3 regions of the Shewanella polaris genome follow, and region 2 is predicted to be linked to each of the others. Evidence: predicted binding sites of a transcription regulator. Region 2 holds the regulator's gene; each other region holds the start of a gene.
What was found. The regulator sigma-54, encoded in region 2, starts transcription at its own class of promoters, with help from an activator protein. The targets are predictions, from matches to a motif close to GTTGGCACGNNNNTNGNNT.

Region 1 (2,275 bases), 150 kb from region 2:
AAAGGCGGTCCAGAAATTGTCAATGTACTTGGTTGTGGCGATTGTCATGAAAAAGGTTCATCAAAATTACGTATATCACGTCCGTATGTTGACCGTGCAATGGATACGTTAAATACACCATTTGATAAAGCTTCTCGTAAAGATAAGCAATCAATGGTGTGTGGTCAGTGTCACGTTGAATACTATTTCGAGAAAACTGAAGACCGTAAAGGTTTTGTTAAGTTCCCTTGGGATATGGGTACCACCGTTGAACAAATGGAAACATATTACGACAGCATGGAGTTCTCAGATTGGACTCATGCAGTGTCTAAAACTCCAATGTTAAAAGCACAACATCCTGGTTATGAAACTTGGAAAATGGGTACTCACGGTCAAAACAATGTAAGTTGTGTTGATTGTCATATGCCTAAAGTGACTAATGACAAAGGCCGCAAATTTACAGATCATAAAGTGGGTAATCCATTTGATCGCTTTGAAGAAACATGTGCAACTTGTCACACTCAAAGCAAAGAGTTTATGCTTAAACAAGTTAATGATGGTAAAGCTAGAGTTCAAGAATTAAAGTCGCGTGCTGAAGCTCAGTTAGTTAAAGCTCACTTTGAAGCGAAAGCTGCTTGGGATGCTGGTGCCACTGAAGCTGAAATGAAGCCAATCTTAATGGATATTCGTCATTCACAATGGCGTTGGGATTATGCGACTGCATCTCATGGCGCATCAACTCATGCTCCAGCTGAAATATTACGCATTTTAGGTACTGCAGTGGATAAAGCTGCTGATGCTCGTGTAAAACTAGCTCAGTTATTAGGTGCTAAAGGTGTTAAGCAACCTATTGCATTCCCTGACACTTCTACTAAAGCAAAAGCGCAAGCAGCATTAGGCATGGACATGAAAACCATGAATGCTGAAAAAGCTGAGTTTAAGAAAACACTGGTTCCTCAGTGGAAAGAAGAAGCTAAAAAGCGTGAAGCGACTTACAAATAAGTTGTACTTAGCATAAGCGCTCTCCTCAGGTGTCAACCTGAAATAATCCAACAAACAGCCCTCATTTGAGGGCTGTTTTTTTATGTGCTTTATATCTAAATCCTCAACAAGAGGGTATTACAAAGTGGTTTCATAGGTGGGATTATTGTTGCACCAAAACAATGCGACGGTGATCTTATACGCACTTGATTGGTGCCTTTATATTAATGGATAAAAGATAAAATAAAATAAAATCTATATATAACAACTTGTTGGAAAAGTGGCCTGATGATTGAATTAACTCGTTACAACAAATAAATAACAACTAATTTTTTCACACTTTTGGAGGTCGAGATGAAACTCGTCAGCGCTATCATCAAGCCATTTAAATTGGATGATGTCCGTGAAGCTATTGCAGGCATGGGCATTGAAGGTATGACTGTTACTGAGGTCAAAGGATTTGGACGTCAGAAAGGTCACACAGAACTTTATCGTGGGGCAGAGTATCAAGTGGACTTTCTACCAAAAGTAAAATTAGAAATTGCCACAAAATCTGAAAACTTAGACATGCTTATTGAAGCGATTACCAGTGCCGCTCATACCGGTAAAATTGGTGATGGCAAGATATTTGTTACTAGTTTAGAACAGGTTATCCGTATCCGTACGGGTGAACTTGATAACGAAGCATTATAGGAGGCTGGTATGGAAGAGTTAACTCAATTAGGCCTGACGGTAACTGAATTACGTTTCGCATTAGATACGTTTTATTTCTTGATTTCTGGCGCGTTAGTCATGTGGATGGCTGCTGGTTTTGCCATGCTGGAAGCTGGATTAGTCCGCTCAAAAAACACCACTGAAATTTTAACTAAAAATGTGTGTTTATACTCAATTGCGTGTGTCATGTTTTTATTAGTCGGTTACAACATTATGTATGTCGACAATGTTGAAGGTGGATTTATTCCTTCTTTTGGTTCGTTAATCGGTGGTCAAGCTGATGGTGCAGATCATGCGCTCGAATCAGACTTTTTCTTCCAAGTAGTATTTGTTGCTACAGCGATGTCGATTGTATCAGGTGCTGTTGCTGAACGAATGAGATTATGGTCTTTCCTTGTTTTTTCAGTGGTAATGACGGCAGTGATTTATCCTGTTGAAGGCTACTGGACATGGGGTGGTGGATTCCTTTCTGCTGCAGGCTTTGTAGATTTTGCTGGTAGTGGCATTGTGCATATGGCCGGTGCAGCAGCTGCAATCTCTGGCGTATTGCTTCTTGGAGCTCGTAAAGGTAAATATGGTGAAAACGGTCAAATTCATCCTA
Region 2 (2,275 bases):
TTGCATCAAAGGCAATGGGTTCTTCACACTTAATAAATATGGCAATGGGCTGATCGATAGACGTCAATCGACCATGAGGTATCGCGATGCCATTTCCTATACCTGTGCTACCCACTTTCTCTCTCGCTAAAAGGCTTTCAAAAACCTCTTGCGAAGATAGGGGTGGGTACTGGGCAGCGACTAAGTTGCTGATGAGTTCCAGTACTTTTTTCTTACTGCCCGGGGTGGCACAGGTAGTGCACTCCGGTCGCAGAATGGTACAAAGTTCCATCGTTAGTGTTGTGTATACTTCTGTTGGTGTTTAATTACCTGACGGTTGAGCTTATCGATCAGGGCGTCTATTGCAGTATACATATCAGTACATTCTGACATGGCAAACATCACTATGCCATCTGTGATTTTACTGGCTTTTGATCTTTGTTGTAACTTTTATACATTGAGCGCAACGTTTGCATTATGGCTCTGATCGGAGTGTCGTTCAAGCTTTGAAAATTTATCATGAATATATTCCGTTGCCTTGTAGGTTATAAACTCTTACGTTGGTTAGACGGTGGAATCATCATTGCTTCACGATATTTTGCAATGGTACGACGAGCAACGTTTATGCCCTGTTCAGCCAGAAGTTGGGCCATTTTACTGTCACTCAGCGGTTTTTGCTGGTTTTCTGCAGCAACTAATTTTTTGATAAAAGCACGAATTGCAGTAGATGAACATTCACCGCCATCGTCAGTGCTGACATGGCTAGAGAAGAAGTATTTTAGTTCAAACAGTCCTCGTGGGGTGTGCATGTATTTTTGGGTAGTCACCCGTGAAATGGTTGATTCATGCATTTCTACAGCTTCAGCGATATCATTTAATACCATTGGTTTCATGGCTTCTTCGCCATATTCAAAGAAACCTTGTTGAAATTGTACAATGCAATTGGCCACTTTGAGTAATGTGTCGTTACGGCTTTCAATACTTTTAATAAACCATTTAGCTTCTTGCAAGTGGCCTCGAATAAATTGACTATCCGACGGATTTTTACTGCTTCGCGCCATGGCGGCGTATTGTTGATTAACGCCAATTTTTGGCATGTTGTCAGGATTTAACTCTACAACCCATCGGCCATTTTTCTTTAGTACCGTAACATCGGGTATGACGTATTCGTCATCTACGGCAGTAATTAATAAACCTGGACGAGGATTAAGTGACTGGATTAGGGTGATAGCGTCACGCAACTCGTTTTCTTTTAGCTTTGTTTTACGCATTAACAATCTAAAATCACGCCCGGCAATTAAATCTAAATAGTCTTTAATCAGCAGACGAGCATTATCAATATGGGGGGTTGTGTTGGCATATTGCGCTAATTGGATGAATAAGCACTCGCTTAAATCTCTAGCCGCTACACCAACAGGATCAAAGTGTTGAATGCGCTTTAATACGGCTTCAACTTCATCTAGTTCAACGGTTTCATCGCCCATTGCTTCGAGAATATCTTCGGTACTTTGGGTTAAATAACCTTGTTCATCAATAGCATCAATGATAGCGGTGGCAATTGCTAAATCGGTCTCAGAAAAGGGAGTAAGATTTTTTTGCCATTCTAAATGCTCATACAGACCTTCAGTGGTTTCACCTTGGAATGGCATGTCATCGTCGCGCATGCTCGCACTGCCTGAACCTGACATTGGGGAGGCGGTATACACTTCGTCCCATGTCGTATCCATGGCTAGATCATCCATGGTTTCTTTGGTTATAGACTCTGCAGTGTCAACTGTAGAGGTGTCTTTTTCTTTATTAACGCTGCTGTTGTCACTAAAGTCGGTATCAGCTTGGTCTCGATTTTCTTTTGCGGAGTTTTTTGCTTCTGAAAACTCATCTTCTATTTCAAGCAATGGGTTTGAATCCAATGCTTGTTGGATTTCTTGCTGTAGCTCCAATGACGATAATTGCAGTAAGCGAATAGCCTGCTGCAATTGTGGGGTCATGGTTAAGTGTTGACCCATTTTGAGTTGGAGTGACGCTTTCATTTACCGCTTATCCCTAGATGATTTCCATAAAAATGACAATCTAAAATACTGTATTGATTGTTACATACATCAATGACATTTAACGTTATTTAGTTAACGTTCAACAAAACGAGTTAGATAGTTTAAAAGACCCGTAACTTAACTATAGCTTGAATTGTTCACCTAAGTACACAGCTCGAACTTGTTGATTGCTCAATACTTCATCAGGTGTACCTTCAGCAATTAAATTACCTTGGCTAACAATATAGGCCCGCTCGCAAACATCT
Region 3 (2,275 bases), 820 kb from region 2:
CATCTTTGGCAGTATCAATTTGTAGATTTAAGGACTCTAATGAGCGAATAATTTGTTTACGAGCCACTGTTGAATCATCAATAACCATAATATGATAATGTTGATCTCTATCAATGGTTAATGTTTCATTGACCTCTTTACTGATAGAAGTCTTAACCGGTGAAATTTCATCGAGAATTTTTTCAACATCTAAAATCTCAACTAACTCACCTTCAATTTCAGTGACAGCCGTTAAATATGATGAACGACCCGAACCTTGTGGAGGAGGCATAATCGCTTCCCAGTTCATGTTGATAATACGTTCAACAGAGCTCACTAAAAAGCCTTGAACGCTTCGGTTGTATTCTGAAATGATAATAAAACAATTTTCGGTCGATGTCAGTGGACGCCCACCCGTAGCCGCACTTAAATCGATAACAGAAATGGTTGCCCCACGAATATGAGCAACACCTTTAACAAAACGGTTTAATTTAGGTAAAGTAGTCAGTGGTGGGCATTGCAACACCTCTTTCACTTTAAATACGTTAATCCCAAATCTTTGGCGGCCATTAAGCCTAAACAATAGCAACTCTAGTCTGTTTTGCCCGACAAGTTGAGTACGTTTATTTACTGAATCTAAAATGCTCGACATAAAACAGCCTTGTAGTTAACGGTCACCCAAATGGATAAATTGTTTTTTAAATTATAGTAGACCAAGGTTTAACATAATACGGTTAATGTGTTTATCTACTGACTTACAAGTTCAACATGAGTATAAACTATCACCAACCTAGCGAATACTTATCAATTAACTGATATCTAAAAGTGGGCATGTAACTTGCTTTAACTAGCATTGACTCATACTCACAGTAAACCGACACTTTTTTGACGAAAGGATAATGTTATTGTCACATCCTTAGGTTCTTTACTCTTAACTTCTTACGTATGCCGAGATAACTCGCATATTATTCATTTCCCAAAGTATAGGTGTATTCTGGCAAAACAAGCTAGTATCTTCATTATGAAAGTATTTTTTTTATGTTTTTTGTGCTTAATAACCTTTTTTTCGCCTGTATTTGCTAGCGAAGAGATCGTAACACCTACATTATCGACCATATACGCATTAGCTAAAGAGACGGTCGCCAAAAAAATTGATGCAAACTCAAAAGCTAAGATAGAAATTACTCCACAAAATCTTGAGGGCAGAATAAACCCACCGCGGTGTTACCCACCAATCAATGTAGAACTCGCCAGCGAGAGAGCAATTAGCCGCAATAATATGGTAAAATTAAGCTGCAATAGTCCTGACTATGACTACCCATGGCAAATGTACATCTCAGTTAGAGTCGAAATAAAATATCCTGTCGTAGTCGCTAATCAGTTACTTTCTAAAGATCAAATCATTGCTCAACATCATTTACAGATAATGTATGTCGACCAATATAATTTAAAAGGCCAATATTTTTCTAAAACATCTACATTAATAGGTTCACGAGTGAAACGTCGTGTTAGCAAAGACTCGCCAATATTAACCAATAATCTGTGTTTTGTTTGCAAAGGTGACAATGTTTCTATTTATGCAAAAACCGCTAATGTTCAAATCAAAACCCTAGGCGAAGCATTGCGAGACGGTAATATTGATGAAGTGATCAGAGTCAAAAATAGTAATACAGAGAAACAATTTGATGCTGTTGTAATTGGCGTTGGCGAAGTTGAAGTAAGAATGTAAAATAAAGCTAAAGTTTTTCCCTAAGGTGTCGATAGCCTGTTTGGAAAACCTGATTCATTACGCTGGAGCCTCCCATGGCAATTGACATAAAGCATAACACTGCTAACAATACACAAATGCGCACTGCTCGTGACACGCAGTCTGCTGAGCAATCTAAAACGACTGCAGCCCCAAAATCAGCTGCACCGGTTAAAACTGATTCCGTCAGCATTACCTCTCAAGCTCAACAGCTTCAGGGTGCACAAACGAAAATGGCATCGCTACCAGAAGTCGACCAAAAAAAGGTCGCTGAAATTAAGCAAGCTATCTCTGAAGGACGCTATAAAGTCGATCCTGAAAAGCTAGCAGCGAATATTGCCAGTTTTGAAGCAGAGCTAGGCAGTTTATCGTTTAATAAAGAGTAACCGTTAAACGTTACTCTTTAATTTGTTTTAACGACACACAGACAATAGGTGCAACCTTGCATTATAGTGAAGTGTTAGCTAAGAAAACTTAAGAGTAATTTATGACCGTACTAAATGAAAAGCCAAATGAACAGTCAAATGAACTGCTACACGATGAACTTCG

Region 1: FH971_RS16795 (P-II family nitrogen regulator) is a predicted target of sigma-54. The motif match lies at 1,240-1,258, and genes of this name have one in related genera.
Region 3: flgA (flagellar basal body P-ring formation chaperone FlgA) is a predicted target of sigma-54. The motif match lies at 805-823, and genes of this name have one in related genera.

The regions. Positions count from the first base shown of each region.
Region 1 covers NZ_CP041036.1:3,865,016-3,867,290, reverse strand. The annotation lists gene nrfA (ammonia-forming nitrite reductase cytochrome c552 subunit) at 1-981, shown strand, start outside; gene FH971_RS16795 (P-II family nitrogen regulator) at 1,315-1,653, shown strand; gene FH971_RS16790 (ammonium transporter) at 1,663-2,275, shown strand, end outside.
Region 2 covers NZ_CP041036.1:4,014,387-4,016,661, reverse strand. The annotation lists gene ptsN (PTS IIA-like nitrogen regulatory protein PtsN) at 1-271, opposite strand, end outside; partial or broken gene hpf (ribosome hibernation-promoting factor, HPF/YfiA family) at 274-528, opposite strand; gene FH971_RS17520 (RNA polymerase factor sigma-54) at 525-2,009, opposite strand; gene lptB (LPS export ABC transporter ATP-binding protein) at 2,152-2,275, opposite strand, start outside.
Region 3 covers NZ_CP041036.1:3,198,680-3,200,954, forward strand. The annotation lists gene FH971_RS13890 (chemotaxis protein CheV) at 1-631, opposite strand, end outside; gene flgA (flagellar basal body P-ring formation chaperone FlgA) at 1,001-1,708, shown strand; gene flgM (flagellar biosynthesis anti-sigma factor FlgM) at 1,783-2,112, shown strand; gene FH971_RS13905 (flagella synthesis protein FlgN) at 2,214-2,275, shown strand, end outside.